Regions from separate parts of the Paenibacillus sp. J31R30 genome, predicted to be linked through region 3. Evidence: riboswitches for the same ligand, from Rfam matches in the RefSeq annotation. Region 3 holds a riboswitch; each other region holds the start of a gene.
The links. Region 3 has a riboswitch for cyclic di-AMP ahead of AC58QO_RS13045 (hypothetical protein). Riboswitches for the same ligand answer to the same signal wherever they lie in the genome.
Positions count from the first base shown of each region.

Region 1 (7,156 bases), on a different contig from region 3:
TTGTTGCACAGACGATCGAACTGTTTGTCCCGTATCGCACTAAGCACACCTTCGGTTGAAGGATGATGCTTAATTTCCCGCGCGTTCAGCTTACCGTAGATCTCTGAAGTCGATACATTGATCGGCGGCTTCGCCAATACAACCCAGCATTGAGGCGGAGCCGAGATATGCTCCAACTTCTCACCGCGGCCTGTCGCAAGGGCAGTCCCTCCAGTCACACAGAAAGGCACATCAGAACCAAGCTCTGCGCCGAGCACCTGAAGCTCCTCACTCGGAATGTTGAGGTTCCAGAGGCGGTTGAGACCTCTCAGCGTTGCCGCCGCGTCGCTGCTTCCACCAGCCAAGCCTGCAGCCACGGGAATGCGCTTGTCTAAGTGAATGTAGACGCCCTGCTTCACGTCGTAGCGGTCCTTAATGAGCCGTGCTGCCTGAAAGGCCAGATTCTTCTCATCCAGCGGAATATAGCCTGCCTGACTCGATATGATAATCGTATCGCGCGCCAACTCCTGCATTTCGATCCGATCCGCCAGGTCTACCATCGTCATCACCATCTCAACTTCGTGGTAGCCATCGGGTCTTTTATGTAAAACATCAAGAGACAAATTAATTTTAGCCGGTGCTTTCTCAAAAATCTTCATCCGATCACCTTCTTTTGCTCGATTGCCATTGAGATATTATAACAAAAGCGCAAAAAAAAAGCTAAAGCAATTGCTTTAGCTGTAATATGGACGTTGTGTCCCTTGTCCTGTCTGTTGGTAGCCAGCGGGCGGATAATTCATCGTGCCTGCTTGTTGCTGATACGTGTTATATGAGGGAGCATAGCCCTGCCCGCTAAATGCCGGTTGAGCAGCCGTCGGCTGACGGTAGTTATACGGCGCAGCCTGAGCGTTAGCCGGCGTTACTACGTACTGCTTCGCCAGATGCTCCTCGGCAATTTGAATCGCCCGCTTTACCATATTCCCCGCATCCTTCGTGCGAATGCCTGACCAACCTTCACGCTGCACGACATCGTAGAAACCAAGATCTTTGGCCAATTCGTATTTAAAGCTTTCGGACATCACACTTCTTCTTCGACTCATACCGAATCCCCCTTATCATTTTCGCAAAATGAACTCTGCAACCATCATAAGCAGTGATTGATGACGATTTCGATTAGTATGTCCTAACAATGTAAGTCCATTCACCATAGCTTTATAATCAGACACATAAGTACAAAGCAAAAACAGACCACGAGGGTCTGTTCAATATCGAAACGCTATTAAGCTAATGCTGTATGTAAGTGATGCGAACCTGACCATCATCGTTACATACCGTAACTTCGACGGACTCGGTGAGGATATCGGCGTAGCTGTATGACACTCGTTTGAAGGCGTGAGATTCTTGATCTAATTTCACAATAAACACAGAAGGGTAGGTTTCTTCTAAAACACCAGAACGCTCGACAGTCTTACGACGGCCACCATTCGCTCTCAACATGATCTTCTGCCCAACGTGGGGCTCCAAACTGCGTTTGATTTCCAATAGCGCATTTTTTGCCATTGTCAACTACCACCTCTTTCCTTGTCAATTATAACCCATCCAACCATTCATGTCAAATGAGGTCAAATATTATATCAGCACCCTAATCCCGTTGTCAACGGCATTTTTGTTCAATTTCTGATTTCTCCTCCCTTCAGGTTGTCACCAATGTTCGCAAATTATTCACACTTTTCCAGATAAGGAGAAACTTCTTCGTCAGACTCCACGAATGCGCGTATTCTTCTAGAAGGATCCGAAGCAAACATATCTAAATATCGTTGTCTGCGCGCAAAAAAAAGAACACCCCCTCAGCCACCCTCCTCCCTGGAGTTGATGACAAGCAAGTGTTTCTTTCATCCGGTTAATTTCCATAAGCGTCCATCTACACAACATCGCTGATGGACACGTTTCGCCCCTCACCCTGGAACGCCTAGAACAGCTATACAGACTCCTCCGAGTGCTGAATACCAGGAACCCCCATCCGATAGCTGCCACGCGTCTCCACCCCGCCTAGACCTTCTAAGCCTGTTACCGTTAAGTCCATGATGTCCAACATCGAGATTGTCTCTCTTGTCGGGGTATAGGACAGCTTAGCCGCGATACACAGAGGATCTAAGGCGTGAATGAGAATACGAGCGGGTGAACTCGCAAAATTAGCCCCAGCCCGTAACAACGCTTCAAAATGGGACTGACAAGCACCTGCCACAATAATTAAAGCATCCCGATTCCTCTCATATTGTCTGGCCACTCGAACGGCATTTACAAAGTTCTGCGAATTCTTATAGCTCGACAGGTTGCTTGGGCTGACGCTTTGCCGATTTTTCAAAATCCCATCATGACCTGTGATGACGACAATGTCCGGTTTATATTGAGGAAGCAAGCGTTGCAGCGCTTCTGCCATTTGCACCTCAGGAATGAAAAAACCTTCTGCCGGCACACGCAATTCACCGTAGAGCTGCATACTTTTGCGCAGATAGCTTGGATCGCCATCCAGATGAAGCACCCTTCCCGGCACCTCAAAATAGCTATTATTATTGGTTTGAGGCTTTTGTTTGTGGTTAATGGCTTGCTGATTCTTCTCCTGCAGCTGCACTTGAGACACCGCTAGCCGACGCAGCGACTCACGAAACTCAGGCGAACTCGATCGTGGGTGATCCACGGTCTCCTCCTTAAGATTCGTTTTCGTCAGATCTGAGAGCGGCGCATCTGCTAGCAGTCGAAAATCAACACCTCGCAGAGTGGCCTTGAGATGCTCAATTCGTTCAATTTTAAACACGACGTCACCGCCGTAGGAAATACGGGTTACATAATCTCCTTGCCTCATCGCACAAATCCCCTCCTAGGGGTATCCTATGGCGAGACTAGGCATTTGGTGCGGGTTATTTGCAGCCGTGCGCGCGAAGAGCTGTCGACAAGCGTGCGAACTCTTCCATGCTAAGCGTTTCACCGCGGCGCGAAGGCTCGATTTGTATGCTGTGGAGCAAAGCTTCCAGCTCGGGTTTGTTCTCTTTGCTAAAGAACCTCGCCGCGAGGTTATTATAGAGGGTCTTGCGACGCTGAACGAAGGACGCTTGGACGACAGCGAAGAAGAAGTCAACGTCCGCCACTTCGACTGGCGGCGTTTGACGTACACGCAGCCGAATAACGGCGGAATCGACGTTCGGCTGTGGCACGAAGACGGTGCGAGGTACGATCGTGACGAGCTCCGGCTCGCAGTAGAACTGCACGGCGATGCTAAGGCTGCCGTAATCTTTGGTGCCCGGCTTGGCCGCCATGCGGTCGGCCACCTCTTTTTGGATCATCACGACGATATTCTCCAAGGGAAGCTTCTCTTCGAGAAGCTTCATGATGATCGGCGTCGTGATGTAGTATGGCAAGTTGGCGACGACACTGACGCCATCCACGCCTTCGAAATGCTGCTGGAACAACTCCTGCAGGTTGGTCTTCAAGATATCCCCATGAACGACAGTGGCATGGGGGTAAGGCGCCAGCGTCTCGTCCAGAATGGGCAGCAGACGCTGATCGATCTCGACGGCCAGCACGCGGCCAGCGAGCTTGGCCAGCTGCTGTGTGAGCGCGCCGATGCCGGGGCCGATCTCGAGCGCAGCCTTCGTAGGCCCGAGCTCAGCGGCCATGACGATCTTGCTCAATATATTTTGATCAATCAAGAAGTTCTGGCCTAAGCTTTTCTTCAACACAAGACCATTCTTCTTAATAATTTGCTTCGTTTTACTCGGTGTAGCTACATCTTCTGCGGTTACAATCACTTCTTGCTCGGATATCGTCATGGGATATACCTCGTTATCTATAGGTTCTCGTTCTCGTGATTCCATCAATTCAATTCAAATGCTCAAGCGCCGCCTCGAATTCCTCTCGCGAAATCTGAAACATCGCACAGCGCTTATAAAATTGCTTGCCATTGCAATAACCAATGCCTAGCGCGTTGCCTACGGCCAAACGGCGAGCCGCCGCATCTGGATGCACGATGAGGCCGGCAGCGATCAAATCCTCCATCGTCAGCTGCGAGACCGCCGCATTGTACTCTGTCCGCAGGCTCTGAAGCGCCTGGCGGATCGTCTCCGGCGTCGCGTTCTCGACGCCAATATCACCCTTATACGCAGCTTGTTCCTGCGTAATGAAGGCATGCTTACAGCCAGGTACCTTGGCTGCCACGATTTTGCGAATCCGCTCACCAGCGTGATCCGGATCCGTGAATATAATGACACCTCTGCGCTGCTGAGCCAGCGCTATTCGCTTGAGCACGGCTTGTCCGATGGCGGAGCCGCCTGTTTCAATCGTATCCGCCTCCACAGCGCGCCTGATGGCAGCCGTGTCGTCCTTACCTTCCACAACGATCATTTCTTTTATCATCACCGTTTTCCTTCCCCAGTACGCAGAAAAAGAAGAGGGGTCTCCTCTTCTTTCGCGCAGGCATATGCCAAGCTACGTGTATAGCCTAGTGTTCCCGGCCTAATTAACGTTTACACGTTAGTTTTGGGACGGTTTTGTGGGGCCTACCACATACACCGTGTACCCTTGTTTCGTTCCGAATTTATTCGCATAACCGTGATCTTCATAGTACACATCGATCATTTGACCTTTCACGCCGCTGCCAATATCCTCAGCACGACGGAAGCCAATTCCTTCAATGTATACCCACCAACCCAGTGGAATCACCTTCGGGTCAACGGCAATCGTACGTCCTTCAGTTACGGTAGTTCCCGTGTAGGTTTTACCATAACCAGAGGAGCCCTCGGCTTTGCCTGTCGACGCAGCACCCGCTGAGTAGGCTGTAAGTTTTACGTTCTTGAGAATTTGTTTGTAGCCAAAGGTCACACCATTCTTGGATACCTCATCCACACTCGGCGAAGAGGCGGAGAGTACGACCACAGGATTTTTGGTGCCTACGGATACTACTTTCTTAACGCTTTCTGTTTGTACTTCTTCACCCACAACTGCTTCCGCGACTAAAACTCCGTCCTCGAAAGTCTTTTCTTTCTTTTTCACCAGAACGCCTTCTTTACCTTCTTGGACGACTTGCTCTTTCCCTTTAAGTAAAGATGCGTCATTCTTTTTCTCTGTCTCGAATGCGATCGGTTCAGAGACTTCCTCCGTCTCTTTTTTCACACGGACGATCTTGACTTCATCGCCTGTGCTAAGAGCGGCTGTCGGTTCGGGAGAAATACGATCGTTCTCCCCAAGTGCAATATTTAAACGTTGCAATGCACTTTCTACCGTTCTTGCAGTTGTGTAAACAGTGGTGGTCTTTCCATCAGCAGTCAATTGAATTGGTGAGGCATGCTCGATGACAATTTTGTCTCCACCCTTGAGCTTGGTCGTGAGTGCAGCTGAAATTTCATCATGTTCACCAATCGTTATGGCTTGTTCATCCAGTAGGCGTTGCAGGACCCATTGCTTCGTGTGCACAACAGTTTCTTGTCCATTCACAACCACGGATACGCTCTTGGTAGCCGTTCCGTACAACAACACCAAAAACATGAAAGTCATTGCGATTGAGATTATAGCTAGGCTTAAAATCAAACGCAAGTTTTCATGCTTCCATCGCAATGCGAAGGACATGCTGGATGATCGTTTTACATGGGTCTCGCTAATTGAGATACTGCCCACTTCTCCGGTCCTCCTTCAAAGCCTCGCCGCCAGGTTACAGCATGATTAAATTTGACGCGACTAAGGTTTTTAGTTTAACTTAACATGCTCGCCATCATCAGCCTGCTTACCCTGCTGAATCTGGTCGTCCCCCCCTTTTACCTATTCATCATCCTATGAATTCCGGGTTATTTTATGTCTTCCGATCTGTGTAAAACCCTTTATGAGGACAAAAAGCCAGCAAGAAGAGGACTCTTCTCGCTGGCTTAGTTTGCATAGTGAAATACAAATAGCACGCACGACAATCGTTACCTCTCTTACGCTTACGAGGTTAGCTGACGGATTCGGACGTGAGAGTCGCCCTACGTAGACGCAAACTGCTTGTTTGACGTCTATGATTCACCCCTATTACTCTCTGCTTACTTAACCGCATTGGAATGCTTATTAAGCTTGCAGTGGTTCCCCCGTTCCCACATTTGGAACTCAGCGAATGGAAAATTGGCAAATTGGATATTAAGTTATTATGAAAAGTATATTACGCTGTTAATCTCAACCTGTAAAGGGATTAACACCCGTTAAAAAGGGCTAAATCGATTAAATTTCGATTATTTTTCATATATAACCCACTTATATCTACATGTGTCTAACTTTAACGTACGTATACTCGATTTTTTAATGTTTAATGACCAAAACTAGGCTAAAAATGCAAATTTGTTTATAATGATTCTGGAAGTATTTGATCAGTAAATACCAATAATTTGCTATTTAGGGAGGCAATTGAGATGGTTCCCATCTTACAGGTAAACGCTTTATTCGGTGGATATTTACCCAACAAGCCCGTCCTCCACAACCTCACTTTTTCGATCCGCCAAGGTGAAATGATGGGGTTAATCGGACTCAATGGGGCAGGTAAAAGTACGACCATCAAAAATATTCTCGGGCTGCTACAACCGCAAAAAGGGACCATTCGTATCAACGGTCTTACCTTAGCCGAAAATCCAATACCATACCGAGCGACATATGCCTACGTACCCGAAAGTCCGGAGTTATACGAAGAGCTAACAATTCGCGAACACCTTGAGCTAACGGCCATGGCCTACGGCATTTCCAAGGAGGATTACGAAACACGATCCCAGTCTCTTTTAGAGCAGTTTCAAATGAAGGACAAGCTGAACAGCTTCGCCAGTCATTTATCCAAAGGGATGAAACAAAAGGTCATGATTATGAATGCGTTCCTGATCGAGCCTTCCCTGTATATTATCGATGAGCCGTTTCTTGGACTCGACCCTTTGGCAATTCGTTCCTTGCTCGAATTAATGGTTAAAATGAAGCAAAAAGGCGCATCATTCCTCATTTCCTCACACATTTTGTCTACAATTGAAAAATATTGCGATTCCTATGTCGTTCTCCACAAAGGCCATATGGTTGCGCAGGGAGATTTAGTCGAATTACGCGCGCAAACAGAGCTGCCTCAAGCGTCATTAGACGACATCTTCTACAAGCTTGTTCAAGGAGTCATAGCATGAGTCAG
Region 1 covers NZ_JCAUAV010000021.1:12,516-19,671, reverse strand. The annotation lists gene ispE (4-(cytidine 5'-diphospho)-2-C-methyl-D-erythritol kinase) at 1-638, opposite strand, end outside; partial or broken gene AC58QO_RS32065 (small, acid-soluble spore protein, alpha/beta type) at 909-1,079, opposite strand; gene veg (biofilm formation stimulator Veg) at 1,264-1,539, opposite strand; gene yabG (sporulation peptidase YabG) at 1,958-2,842, opposite strand; gene rsmA (16S rRNA (adenine(1518)-N(6)/adenine(1519)-N(6))-dimethyltransferase RsmA) at 2,898-3,806, opposite strand; gene rnmV (ribonuclease M5) at 3,856-4,389, opposite strand; gene AC58QO_RS32040 (resuscitation-promoting factor) at 4,507-5,646, opposite strand; cyclic di-AMP (ydaO/yuaA leader) riboswitch at 5,931-6,124, opposite strand; gene AC58QO_RS32035 (ABC transporter ATP-binding protein) at 6,408-7,151, shown strand; gene AC58QO_RS32030 (ABC transporter permease) at 7,148-7,156, shown strand, end outside.
Region 1: linked by a shared signal. The riboswitch ahead of AC58QO_RS32040 (resuscitation-promoting factor) and the one ahead of AC58QO_RS13045 (hypothetical protein) in region 3 are both predicted to bind cyclic di-AMP.

Region 2 (7,156 bases), 280 kb from region 3:
ACCAATGATCCCCATGAGGGAGACTTACTCGTTGAAACATTGGCTAAGTTATCGCCAGAACGTCGAAGCCAATTGACGATCTATGGCGGGAACGTACCTGTTGCTATAGTGAAAGAGAAATTGCCTGACATGCGTGTAATTTCAGTAGATACAATGAAAAGCTGTCTACTCCCGTACCTTGCCTATGGCTGGACAGGGATTACACCTGCTGCATGCGAGCATATTCAGATTCATATACCTGAAAAGTTGGCGCCTTTGCTATGGGGATGGCCGAACAAGTTTCTAAACCGAATGGATAAAGTGGATACGAGAATTATTGTGGTTGGTGGAAATGGCACGGAATTTTCAACGGGGTTTGATACTGTGGCGGATTTGGAGCGTCTTCCGGCATCTTATTCAGGTGGGATTTGGACGAATCGGATTGATCGCATTGCGCCTTTGTATAAGGAGTAGCAGTGATAACCAGAAGGGGGGTACCTAAAGCCATAAAAATGGCGAGGGGCACCCTCTTTTAAATTTGTGATAACTCTAGCATCTTTGACCAATTCTCAAGCAAGCTATCTTCGCATAACCCTACTTATAGAATGACGACCGAAATGGTGTCAATGCCGCAATAACCGCATCTCGAAAAACATCACTCCGCGTAACTCGCCCATCGCTAAATAAGCCATATGCGCCCTCTTTATGATTGCTCCCGACGGTGCTGCTCATTTCATCAATAATATGACGCAGCTCGATGCCGCCCTGCTTCAGTCTCTCGCCAATGTCATTGGGTATGGGAAAATAAAGCCCTTTGCCGACGAAAAGCCGCTTCCCGTCCCATGCTGCACAAACGGAGAAGAGATACCATTGTTTCGTATGGACCTCATCATAGGTTAGTCCACCTTCAAGACCAAGCCCAATATCTGCATTAGGCTCAGCGATTAGCACCTGTTTCGCCCGGTTGATGGCACCGAGGACGGTTTCGTCTTCCGTCAAAGGCTGATCGGACACACCGGAAGGGACGGAGTGACAGATCGGTTCAATACCAGAAGCCAAGACCACGGCAGCGCGTTTCGCTTGATTGTGCGTACCTAGCGCAATGCTTATTTCTTTTTTCAACATAGGAAACCACTCCTTGTAAACGTACTGCGAAAGAATCTGACTAATTAGGACTAGTATATCATGTATTCATTTTAGGCATGAAGATGGGGTATTATGCTTTTGGGAATTGGTTTTAAATGTGACTTAAATTGGGTATATTTGTTAAAAACGACAGTTATTGAAGGGGACCCAGGTGCCGCATCAATGGGAGATATCGTATTAATTACATTTTACATACTAACGGTTATCACATTCTTCGTAACGAAGAAACGCTTGCATTTGTTTGAAATCATTTTCGGCTGGTTACTCGTGGTGTTTCTGCATGATTTCTACTTTATGATCTTTACAATAAATGTTCCGTATATTATTCCTTCACTTCGATTATCGGATGTATTCCTGCGTATTGGGTACCAACAGATTATTTTGCCGATCATTGTGCTATGGGCGATGGAGCAGTGGGTAGCGAAACGTGGATTAATTTATAAGTTAGTGTCAGTAATCTTTTTCTCCGTTGTGCTCATGTTGTTGAAGATTTACTTACATCAGTTGGGAATTGTTCAATATTCAGCAAAGTGGAAAATGGAGTGGTCCTATTTGGAAAGCTTGTTGTTGCTTATATTGACTGTTCTTTTACTGGTTATTTATCGTGGTATCATGCGGAAAGACGGCATATCTTATGAGTCACCTTGATGTCTTATTTCAAAGAAATACGATGTTTACGATGATTTGTCTCGTTCTGAGCTATGGTCTCATGTGGCTATTGCCAAGAACGATGCCAAGATCGGTTAGTCTCATTATGATGCTCTTCAGCTTGGATGCAGCCAAAGGGTTAGACACTAGCATTGGGGTAAAACCGTTCGATTTCTATAACACGAATATCTATCCGTATTTTGATTTCGCCGACCTGTTAACATGGTACCTATATCCGGTATCTGGTTACTTATTTGCCTATTACTACAACAGGTTCCGTATCAGAGGCATCATGATTCCGATTTATATTCTGCTTTGTTCATTCATCGGAATGGCGTTTGAGGCAGTAAATGTTTATTTTGACGTCTTCCAGTATCGACAATGGAAATTAAGCTACTCCTTCTGTATATACCTTGTCGTGCAGACACTGTTTGTTCTTTTATTTACAAGACTGAAAAAGCATTGGATAGAACAAAAAAGTCATTCGATAAGGAGAATGAATCGAAGTTGAGCTCGCACCACGTACAGTCGCCACGCAGACAGCAAGCCTTATTAAGTTCGGACGGTTTAAGCAGCCTGCGTTGGCAGGATCCCAAGATCATTGCCTGGTGGTCTGCCTCTTTTCCAGGATTCGGTCATTTCTTGCTTCATCAGTTTATACGTGGATTTCTACTGTCAGCTTGGGAAGTTGCCATCAATACGCTTGCCCGTATTAATGAAGCCATTTACTATTCGTTCAGTGGTCAATTCGAGTTGGCGGCTCAAGTCATCGAACCTAGATGGGCATTTGCTTATGCGATGGTTTATTTATTTGCAATATGGGATAGTTATATTAAGGCTGTTGATGCGAATAAGCAGTATCATCTAGCGAGGCTGGAAGGAGCAAGAATTACTTCCAATTTGATGAAGCCATGGACTATTACGAGTATTTGTTTCAAAAGACCTGGCGCAGCTCTGTTTAGTTCATTTATTTTTCCTGGGCTTGGACAGCTTTACAATAACCGTTTAGCGCTGGGCTTCTATGGCGTCTTCTGGTGGTTTATTTATATGACAATGTCACGATCACATGAAGCTATGCTTTATTTGATATTAGGTAAGGTGTCCCGATCAACAGCCCTTTTAGACCCACATTGGCTCCTATTTATGCCTTCGGTCATCTGTGGCGCCATGTATGATGCCTATATGACTGCTCATGATCATAATCGACTTTTCCGAATCGAGCAGAAGCAATTTCTGACAGAGACGTATCCTCAATTCCCATTACCCCTGTTTGAAAAGGAGAATGACCCACATGTTGATTATTAGTACATTTGAGCATTCTATCGAGGTGGAGGAAGCACTGGCTGTTCTGGAGAAGATGGGGCTATCGCGACAAGCGATCATGACCGTGATGATGGACAACTATAAGGAGATCTCGGATCATAATTATAATTCCAATCCGAATAAAAAAATGCTGGCTTTCGAGGTTGGGATGGCAACGTCCACTGGTTTTACAGTATTTGGAATCAGTTTTGGCTTCATCCTTTATTGGGGCCCTATTATTTGGGGACTTATCTCCGCTGTTAGCGGATTTATTGTAGGTTATAGTAGTACGCGCGTGATACAAGTGAAGGTCCTTAAACAGGTTATTCGAAAAAAGGAAAGATTACCCGAGTTAGCTGTTATTATTCAATGCCATGAGGGACGATTTCAAGAGGTACAGGATGTGCTTTGGGGGTATCGAGCTTTATCGGTAGGCAAAATTCATAGCTGAATGATGACAAGCTTGAGATTTCAAGCTTATTTTTTTTGTTTCAAAACATTTCCAGCTGCGCTTGCGTCAAACAAGTAGATGGAACGGTTAGGGGGAACTGAGATGAAAATAAACGGTCTAATGTTGATTGTATTGTGTTGTTTTTTGCTTAGTTCATGCTCGGATTCAAAGTACGATATAGACAAAGGTACCGCCAAAGGCGATGTCATTAATATCCATGGCAGAATCATTAATCTGGATCGATTCAATCAATTCTTGAGCAACGTGGAGGGGCACATTGAGAGTCAGATTCGGATCATGCAAATGACGATTGAAGGGGATCCGATTTATTATGATTTTGCTTATGAAAAAGATAAGATCTCTTATACCTATGATAATTCAGCGGATAAACATGGCAGTAAACAACGGCTGAAAACGACATGTACACGTATCATTTCTGAGAAAGTAGAACGAGGTGTTTCGTATAAGCTGGATGGTTGTAAGGATGCTGCGATTGGGGAGACTTTTAGCTTTGTGGTAGCGGGTAGTGGAGGATCGTGAAATTAAATACGAGGAGAGAGACAATGAAAAAGTTTTTGCTTGGCATGACCTGTGGAATTGCTTTAACTGCAACTACAACTGCGTTTGCTTCGGAGACTATCCGAGCGTATTTATTTCCTACTACTTTTGAAATCAACGGTCAAACCAAGGAATTACCTTCTGAATATAAAGTGTTGAATGTGGAAGGGCATGCATACGTACCTATTCGTTTTATCGGTGAGGGGTTAGGCTTAGGCATTTCTTATAATTCTCGTGATCAAGTTATTTCATTGATGAATGAACCTGCAAGTTTTGCAGATGAAACAGCTAAAAGGGTATGGCAGGTCCAATATCGATTGACAGTTGGAAATGAGCAAAAATACGTAAGAGAACTTCTTGGTAATCCTGCGGTAGAACGAACAAATGATGATAAGCAGCAAGCTGTCTGGCGTTATGATATGTTACCTTCTGCAGACTATCAATATTTAGGACTTAATATCGATCTTAAAGGGATTGAGCAAGGCAAATTAGGTGGACAGATAATCTTAACATGGTCAGTTGATGGGAAAGTTGAGAAAGTTGAACTGTGGTATTCCCAAGGGAAAGATAGACAGATTTATACATATTATATGTATCCAGACGGTTCAACAGCTGGGGCTACATACGAGTAGATCATGGTGAATTGGAGTTTATGGGATTTAAATGGAAAATTTTGAGTCATGTATTCATTGATTTCGCATGATACAATCTTAAGGATCCATTTTGGATCAAAAACTTAGAAGGCCGAAGCTTTTTTTGAAGCACGGGGGACCCAATCTTTGGGGTGAAGCCGCAATCTTGCGGCCGGGTGATTACTCTTTGATCCGAATCCGACAGCTAACCTCGCAGGCCGCAAAAAGGAGATGTTTATTTTGAAACGTTACAAAAAGCTTGTCGTCACTGGTGCACTGGGTTTAAGCGTACTAATTGGAGCGAATGCGGCATTGGCTGCAACGGGAACTCATACGGTTGCGGGTAATGATACCATGTGGAAAATTTCCCAAAAGTATGGCGTCAGCCTAACTTCGCTGATTAAAGCGAATCCTCAAGTTTCTAATCCCAACGTGATTTGGTCGGGGATGAAGCTTAATATTCCGGGAAGCACAAACACAACGGCACCTGTCAAACCATCGGTTACACCTGCGCCAACGCAAACAACATTTGCTAATCAAGTGGTAACCCTTGTTAACCAGGAGCGTTCTAAGGCTGGACTGAAGCCTTTGGCCAGTAATAGCGCATTAACGGCGATGGCTCTGGATAAAGCGAAAGATATGTACAATAACGGGTATTTCGATCACACATCTCCAACCTATGGTTCTCCTTTTGATATGATGCGCTCCTACGGCATTAGCTATTCCTATGCGGGTGAAAACATCGCTAAGGGTCAACAAACGCCTCAAGCCGTCATGACAGCATGGATGAACAGCGCAGGTCATCGTCAAAATATTCTAAGCCCTAACTTCACGCAAATAGGTGTTGCTTATTATAATGGTGAGTGGGTTCAGGAGTTTATCAGTAATTAATGAGTAAAATTATTATAATAAGTCGCGGCAGCCTCCCTTATGGAGGTTGCCTTTTTTATTTCATCTGAAAGGAGTTAAGTTGTACATGTCGAATTGGGAATCAACTAGAGAATTGGAGTTTTGCTAATAATTTCACTAATAGCGGAAGTGAGAACTGAAACGACCAAGATGATGTCATGCAAGATCGTTTTGAACCAGGGCAGGCGAGATATCATGTTTACCAGCTATACGATTACCAAACTGACAAATCTTATTACGTAGGAAGTACATTAAACATAGCTATGAGAACAAAATATTTTGAGTCAAATCCATTAAGAAAATAGTAAAAAAATATAAAGATCATGGAGCTGGCTGGATGACTAATTTAGAAAACTACCCAAAACCAATCGGTGGATGGTTACTGATTTATTTTATAACACTTATTATCACTGCGGCGTTATACGGGATGGGAACGATCAATGAAATTAGCCAATTTATTAGAGTTATCACGGAAGGTACTCTGATCCAAATAGTCATTTATTTAGGAACAATTATTAAATTACTCGCTTCTGGTCTGATTTTATTCCTGTTCGTGACTAAACAGCATTTCACCCCTAAGATTATTATAAGCTTTGAACTATTTTGTATTTTCATAAGAATGTTTACTCTCGGTGACGTGATTTTTCGTTATCATGAAATACCAAATTCATATTTTGTATCCATGTTTATTGGATTAATTAGTGTGGTTTGGATTTTGTATTTTCTGAGATCTAAGAGAGTTAAGGAAACTTTTGTGAAGTAAGAATTTTTGCTGAGAATGAAAGAAACTAGAGGTGCATCCAGTGATTAAGGTTTACACAGAAATTGAAATTGAAGCCGCGATTGATATTTGTTTTGACATGGCGAGCAATATTGATATACATACGCAGACGGTCTGGCCGCACACCAAGGAACGAGCGATTGCCGGAACAACTTCAGGCATGATAAGTGGAGGGGAAACAGTCACATTTGAGGCGCGGCACTTCTTCATTCGGCAAAAACACACTTCACTCATTTCAAATTACGTTCGACCGTATCGCTTTGTTGATGAAATGCTGCAGGGTACTTTCAAAAGTATGAGACATGAACATGAATTTATTGATTTAGGTAATAATCGAACCTTAATGAAGGATACATTATGTTTCGAAGCGCCAATGGGATGGCTCGGATGGGTAGTTGAGAGAGTTGTCTTAAAGAAATATATGATGAGATTTTTGACATATCGGAATGAACAGTTAAAGATTTTAGCTGAAAAAAGGTTAGGATAAGGAGTTAGCTGTTCCAGTTTAATGGTTGGGCCGTTTTAAGGTATCACACACATGATACTGATTCCAGATTGCAAGATCTTAGGATACAATTGAAGATCCTTTTGACAAGAGTCGATTGGATTAACTAGATTGGAGGTATCCAATTGAAATTCTACATTGCATCTAGTTTCAAGAACATCGACAAAGTACGAAAAGTCGCTCAACAGTTGGAGTCACGGGGATGCATACAAACCTATTATTGGACGGTTCATACAGGCAATACT
Region 2 covers NZ_JCAUAV010000003.1:578,938-586,093, forward strand. The annotation lists gene AC58QO_RS14405 (glycerophosphodiester phosphodiesterase family protein) at 1-453, shown strand, start outside; gene AC58QO_RS14410 (DUF84 family protein) at 574-1,104, opposite strand; gene AC58QO_RS14415 (hypothetical protein) at 1,204-1,773, shown strand; gene AC58QO_RS14420 (hypothetical protein) at 1,760-2,284, shown strand; gene AC58QO_RS14425 (hypothetical protein) at 2,281-3,078, shown strand; gene AC58QO_RS14430 (hypothetical protein) at 3,065-3,526, shown strand; gene AC58QO_RS14435 (DUF4362 domain-containing protein) at 3,629-4,066, shown strand; gene AC58QO_RS14440 (stalk domain-containing protein) at 4,090-4,716, shown strand; cyclic di-AMP (ydaO/yuaA leader) riboswitch at 4,817-4,951, shown strand; gene safA (SafA/ExsA family spore coat assembly protein) at 4,957-5,607, shown strand; gene AC58QO_RS14450 (DUF2569 family protein) at 5,963-6,388, shown strand; gene AC58QO_RS14455 (SRPBCC family protein) at 6,429-6,893, shown strand; gene AC58QO_RS14460 (hypothetical protein) at 7,037-7,156, shown strand, end outside.
Region 2: linked by a shared signal. The riboswitch ahead of safA (SafA/ExsA family spore coat assembly protein) and the one ahead of AC58QO_RS13045 (hypothetical protein) in region 3 are both predicted to bind cyclic di-AMP.

Region 3 (7,156 bases):
AGCAGATTTAACAGGGAGGTAGCCATGAATTTCTGGAATGTGATTCTGAGCCGGCAAGAGGATATTTTGCGTGCGACCATAGAACATATTCAGCTTTCGTTTATCGCTCTTCTGATCGCGATCGTAATTTCAATTCCTACAGGGCTCATTCTGACCCGTTTCCCTAGGCTGGCCGGCCCGGTAATCGGTGTAGCATCCTTGTTTCAGACAATCCCGAGCTTAGCCTTACTCGGATTTATGATTCCGATACTCGGGATTGGGATGTTTCCGGCCATCGTTGCCTTAACTGTTTATGCTCTTCTGCCCATTCTAAGAAACACTTATACAGGAATCATGAACGTGGAGAAACCCATCAAAGAAGCTGGGATCGGTATGGGCATGACGAGTTTGCAAGTGATGTTGAAAGTAGAGTTGCCGCTCGCTTTAAGCGTGATTATGGCGGGTATTCGCACGGCAACTGTTATGTTAATTGGTGTTGCTACGCTCGCTTCTCTTGTAGGAGCGGGTGGGCTGGGCGATTTAATTTTCCGGGGTATCTCAACCGTCAACACTGAATTGATTTTGGCAGGTACGATCCCATCGGCGTTATTAGCCCTTCTTTTCGACTACTTGTTAGGACTAATGGAGAGGGCAGTTACCCCAAAGGGCTTGCGGACTGGCAGCAAAAGAAATTCCAAGCTTGTTAAAGGATTGAAAATAGGAATAGTTTCGGCCCTGATTGTGGCTTTATTGGCAGGTATTGTGGCGAGGGGCAATCCATTCGGTTCAGACTCGATTGTAGTTGGTGGAAAGAATTTCACCGAGCAAGATATTTTGACGCATATGATGGCCTCTTTGATCGAAGCAAAAACAGACTTAAAGGTCGTTCGAAAACCTTTTCTCGGAGGATCCCAGGTTACCCATAATGCTCTGGTGAACGGAAATATTGATATTTACCCGGAATATACCGGAACAGGTTGGACATCCGTCCTAAAGGAGCCGCCGATCGGCGGAGATCCGGAGGAATTGTACCGAAGAGTGAAGGCTGCCTATGAGCAAAAATTCAATGTCACTTGGCTGAAGCCAATCGGCTTTAACAATACATATACACTGGCTATGAAAAGAGAGCACGCTGAGCAAGAGGGAATCGATACTTTTACGGATTTGGCACGGAAATCTCCTAATTTCGTACTTGGCGCTACGCATGAGTTCTTGGAGCGTCCGGATGGATACCGAGGTTTACAACAGGCCTATGGAATGAAGTTCAAGGAAGTGAAAGGACTGGATCCTGGGCTAACCTATAGCGCAGTTAAAGATGGAACGACGGATGCGAATGACGCCTTTTCCACAGACGGCCGTATTGAAGCCTTCGACCTCAAGGTAATCAAAGACGATAAGCAGTATTTTCCTCCCTACTACGCAGTGCCCATAGTCCGTATGGACACCCTCAAGTCACATCCCGAATTGGAGGAAGTGCTTAATCTGCTAGCAGGCAAAATCGATGATCGTGCGATGTCTGTGTTGAATGGCAAAGTGGATCTGGAAGGACAACAAGCACGTGTCGTTGCCGAGCAGTGGTTGAAGGATAAGGGGCTAATCAAGTAATACAGTAAACGGAAAACTCACTAAACATTAGCAAAGAAATGGAATCCTTTAGCGAGTATTTAAGTGAAAAGCGATTTCTTATAGAGGGAGTTTAATTCAATACTTACTACCATCTATCCTCGGATTGTGTTACTATAAGTCAACAAAACTGCATTTTTTTGGGAGAGTGCGAAATGGCAAAATTTAATGAAAAACTATATTTAGTTGATATGTATAATGACCCCTATTTCCCAAATTCTTTAGTAGACAAAGTCAAAGTACAATTGGTAGAAGTCGTTGAATATTTAGAAACGGGGAACCGTAGTATTAACGAAATCCAATTGAAATTTGATGATATGACAGATGCAATAAATGAGTTGCAAGCGGATTTTTATGAGGACGACAGCGAGATTGAGACGGCTGCAAGGGATTCTATAGGACAAACCGTTGAAGAAATTTTGAAACATTTTAATATTCGGTTAGACGCAGAAGAAGCCATTCGAAACAGAGATTGGTAAGCACAAACTATTCTTTTTTTATCTACTCAAACAAAAACGGGTACCCCTCTTTTATGGGAGTATCCGTTTTTGTATTACTGGGAAAATTCAGCTTTGTTTATTTAAACCATCCTTTGTTTCTAAACGACATAAACATGCCAATACCAATTCCGAACATGACCGCTAACGCGATAAAGTAACCCCATTGCCACTTCAACTCGGGCATGTAATCAAAGTTCATTCCGTAGATTCCGGCTATGAAAGTTAAAGGCATGAAGATCGTCGTGATGACTGTTAAAGTTTTCATGATCGTGTTCATTCTATTGGAATTAAGAGAAATGTAGCTGTCTCGTAAATCAGCTGTCATCTCTCTGTTAGAATCGATCATTTCAGATAGTTTCAACAAATGATCATACACGTCTGTATAGTAGTGTGACAGTTTATGAATACCCTGAATTCGTTCTGAATTTAGTATTCGATACAGAAGATCTCTCATTGGCACGACAGTTCTTCGCAGCTTTAAGAGCCTTGACCGTATTTCAAATATGTCTTCCATGAGTGCTTGGGTAGATTCAGAGCCAACGTTATTTTCGATTTCGTTTAATTGATCTTCGATTTGATAGACACTCGGAAAATACTGATCTACTAACTCGTCCATAACCACATAGCAAGCATACAGAGGACCTTTATCAACGCCTTTTTTCTGCAGGGCTATTCGACACCAGGCATCTTCGATCTCCTTTGAATATTTGGAATGAAAGGTAACGATGAAATTCTCTCCTAAAAATAAGTCCACTTCTTCAGCCGCAAGATTTTGTTGATTGATGGCATGCATTACGAAAAAGTGTACATCTTCATAGTGATCTAATTTAGGTCGTTGCAGATAATGAAAACAATCTTCAATTGCAAGTGGATGAAAGTTGAAATGTTCTTCTAATAAATTGGATTCTTCTTCACTTGGCTGGTTAAAATCAACCCAATACCATTTTATATTTGAACTCGAAAGCTGAGTTAGTTGAACATCTTTTAAAACTTCCAAATCGTTTGTTATAGCTAATGCACGAATCATTTTAATTGCACTCCTTAATGAAGTTGAACAATGATCTTCATGTTATTCTATCCAAGAAATCTTATCAGAACAACCATACATGTCATTCATGATTTTAAACGAAAAGTGGGTAGCCCTTACTTCGCAGTAGGGCTACCTTTTTCATTAAGATTTCCATCTGATGTTCTTCATACTCACGCTGCATAAATACATGAAAAGGGTATGTGTCCCGCGATTTGATGATACAAGCCTGGAGATGTGATAATTATAACTTTGAATCGTATAAAAATGGGCTAAATAATAGTTGCAGACTTATAAAAATTGAATAAAAAAGTAAATCATTATAATTTCTCAAAGTCGTTTGGTCATGACCTAATTACTGCGAAATGGCCAAAACGGAAGTATGCCGAAGCATTTCTATTGAAAATGCATGCGATTTCTAATTGGACGCGCTTTCATAAACACTAAATGTCACAAATTGCGAAATAAGTGTCTCAAGCGCATTTTACATTCAGTAGCAATCGGCGTAACATTCGTTTCAGCAACAATACATAGATGCAAAACGCTGAGTTCCCGCAAGGGAATCGGGGGAACCAACCGGAGCCGATCGGATATAGAATCGGTTTCTCGGGGTGAATCTAAAGCAAGCGCAGCTTGCCAAAGTAGGGCACTTCCAAGCCCGAATCCGACAGCTAACCTCGTAAGCGAATTGGGAGAGAACCACTTTCTTTTCGAGCTTTCCATAGCGCACATATGCGTTTTCTTTGAAGCCCGAGAGTAGAGATTCTCTGCTCTTTGGCTTTTTTTGTTGTTCCCAATTTGAGGAGAGTGAATCTATGATGTACCCCGAACCCCTGACGCTAGTAAGTGAATCAGATGAATGTACACAAACATGTAAATTTACCCGTATTGAATGTTTTCGATTTGATTGTGAATTATCCGATAAGCTGCAGCCAGGACATGGTAATGATTGTCATTGCGGATTATTGACGATTTCAACGAATCTTGGTACATGTGGTTTAGGGCAATTCGTGATTCCGCAATTATTTATTTGAGCATTCTGGGGCGTATATCTCTTTCTAGGGTGGTTTTTCATGAATCAAAGATGGAAGCAATCATTTCATTCCAAAGTGTTTATTAGAGCCCTGTTGGATAGCGTACTGAAATTAAATCCAAGATTAATGATAAGAAATCCAGTGCTTTTCGTGTTGGAAACGGCGACCTTTGTCATTGGTTTATTGCTGCTCTTTCCGCATTATTTTCATACCGAGACACAGATGACTTATAACCTCACTGTATTTTTCATTCTATTGTTTACGATATTATTTGCGAACTTGGCAGAAGCGTTAGCTGAAGGAAGAGGTAAGGCACACGCGGACAGCTTGATCAAAACCAGAAAGGAATTAAAGGCGAAGCTGTTATCGAAAGATGGCAGCATAAAGGTCGTTGCCGGAAATGAATTACGCAAAGGTGACCGTATATTGGTAGAAATGGGGGATTTGATTCCCGGCGATGGCAAAATAGTGGAAGGCATTGCAGCCATTGATGAGTCCTCCGTTAATGGAGAATCGGCTTTCGTCATTAAAGAGGCGAACAGTGATAACAACTCCGTCATTGGCGGAACCCTCGTAACCAGCGATTGGATTCAGGTTGAGATTACCGTTAACCCTGGGTATTCCTTTTTGGATCGGATGGTTCAAATGGTGGAAGGGGCAAGACGGCAGAAATCACCGAACGAAATCGCGCTGACGACCCTCCTTACAGTCTTAACCCTCATCTTTTTAATTGTCGTCGTAACGTTGTATCCATTGGCCAAATTTGCTGGCGTTCAATTGGAGGTGTCAACGTTAATTGTGCTGCTCGTGTGCTTAATACCCACGACGATTGGGGGACTTTTATCAGCCATAGGCATTTCAGGGATTGACCGCGTTACGAGAATTAACATTTTGGCGAAATCAGGGAAGGCTGTTGAGGCAGCTGGGGATATACATACAGTCATATTGGATAAAACAGGCACGATCACGTTCGGTAACCGAATGGCATCAGCATTCTATCCTGCAACGGGTGTATCCCAAGAGGAACTCATGGAAGCAGCCGTTCTCACTTCGTTGTTTGATGACACCCAGGAAGGGCGGTCCATCGTAGAACTCGCTAAGCAGAATCACATGACAAGTAATCTCAGAGCTTATCAAGGCGAAGTCATTACGTTTACAGCAGAAGAGCGGATGAGTGGGTTAAACCTGAATGGCTGCTTTTATCGAAAAGGGGCAGTTAGCGCCATCGGCAGTTATATCTCAGTGCGAGGCGGATCTATTCCTGAGGAGATGATGGAGAAAAGCGATTTTATTGCCAGAGAAGGGGGGACTCCCCTTGCTGTGAGCAAGGATAATCAGATTCTTGGGCTTATTTACTTGAAAGATACGATTAAGCCGGGAATACGAGAACGATTGGAATCTCTGCATCAAATGGGGATTAGAACCATTATGTGTACTGGAGATAACCCACTAACTGCCGCGACGATCGCGAATGAAGTTGGCGTGGATGCTTATTATGCAGAGAGTAAACCAGAGGATAAATTGCGGATTGTTCGTGCAGAGCAAAGCGAAGGTAAGCTCGTTGCTATGACGGGGGATGGGGTTAACGATGCTCCTGCATTAGCTCAGGCGGATGTGGGCATTGCCATGAGCAGCGGAACTTCAGTTGCTAAAGAAGCGGCCAATATGGTTGATTTTGATTCGGATCCCACGAAAATTCTGGATGTGATTTCAATTGGTAAGCAGCTGCTCATCACACGTGGGGCTGTTACAACGTTTAGCATTGCTAATGATTTCTCCAAATACTTTGCCATAATACCTGCGATGTTTGCGAGTAATCTACCAGAGCTACAGGTTTTTAATATTATGCAGTTACACTCTCCAACATCTGCCGTGCTTTCAGCATTGATTTTTAACGCGGTTATCATTCCGCTCTTGATACCTGTCGCATTAAAAGGAGTTACCTATAAGCCTATGAGCGCAAATCAATTGTTAAGCCGAAACTTAACGATATTCGGGTTAGGTGGTATTATTTTTCCGTTCATTGGGATTAAGGTCATTGATTGTTTGCTGCATATATTCACGGAACATCTATAGAACTGGGGTACATAGTATGGATAAGCTGCTAGACATTAGAAAAAAAACGGAAGGAAGAAAGATTTCATTTCGTATTGTTTCCATGTATGTAATACTCGCTTGTATGCTACAGTTAGCCTTCTTGCTTGGTGTTTCCTATCTGATAGTTAGCACGGTGATGATCTTGTCCGCTTGGATGCTCTATAAGATGATTCAACGAAATATAGAGAAAGTGAATCAGATGGAGGCGTCACAGTTAATGCGAGAGGAAGAGAAGATACGCTCAACCTTGGAAAGCATGCAAGATGGCTATTATGAAATAGATATGAACGGAAATTTTACTTATGGCAATCAGTCTTTGGTAGAGCTTCTCGGTAAAATAGATGAGAATGACTTGAAAGGCTGTCAGATTGCCGATTTCATGGGAACAGAGGACGCGAAAAAGCTGAAACAGACCTATCAATGGGCAGCGCATTCGGGCATAGCTGTCAATTGTGTCGAATGGGAGGTTATTCGGGAGGATGGCACACGCAAGCGTGTGGAGGGTTCTATCATGCTTATCCAAGATGAGAAGGGAGTAGATCCCGCGGGTTTCCGAGGTATCATTCGGGACATTACCGTCCGCAAAGACTCAGAGAGAATGCTGGAGGAGAGCAGATTTCGCTATAAATCTTTAGTGGATCATAATCCTGATCTGGTATGTTCATTTGATTTGGGAGGGCTTGTTACAGCGATAAATCCAGCAACAGAGCAAATTACTGGTTATTCAGCTAATCTAATCGTGGGCACGTCAGGAACCCATCTATTGAATGCTGCGCCAAGATCGACCTACTTAAAGTCGTTTATCCATGCGAAAAAAGGAAGATCCTCCTCCTTTGAGACATCAATCCGGCATAAACGCGGGCATCGCGTTGATCTGCAAATTCGGTTTGTACCGA
Region 3 covers NZ_JCAUAV010000003.1:299,053-306,208, forward strand. The annotation lists gene AC58QO_RS13025 (ABC transporter ATP-binding protein) at 1-11, shown strand, start outside; gene AC58QO_RS13030 (glycine betaine ABC transporter substrate-binding protein) at 25-1,584, shown strand; gene AC58QO_RS13035 (DUF5713 family protein) at 1,758-2,081, shown strand; gene corA (magnesium/cobalt transporter CorA) at 2,179-3,129, opposite strand; cyclic di-AMP (ydaO/yuaA leader) riboswitch at 3,662-3,831, shown strand; gene AC58QO_RS13045 (hypothetical protein) at 3,945-4,163, shown strand; gene kdpB (potassium-transporting ATPase subunit KdpB) at 4,203-6,239, shown strand; gene AC58QO_RS13055 (sensor domain-containing protein) at 6,256-7,156, shown strand, end outside.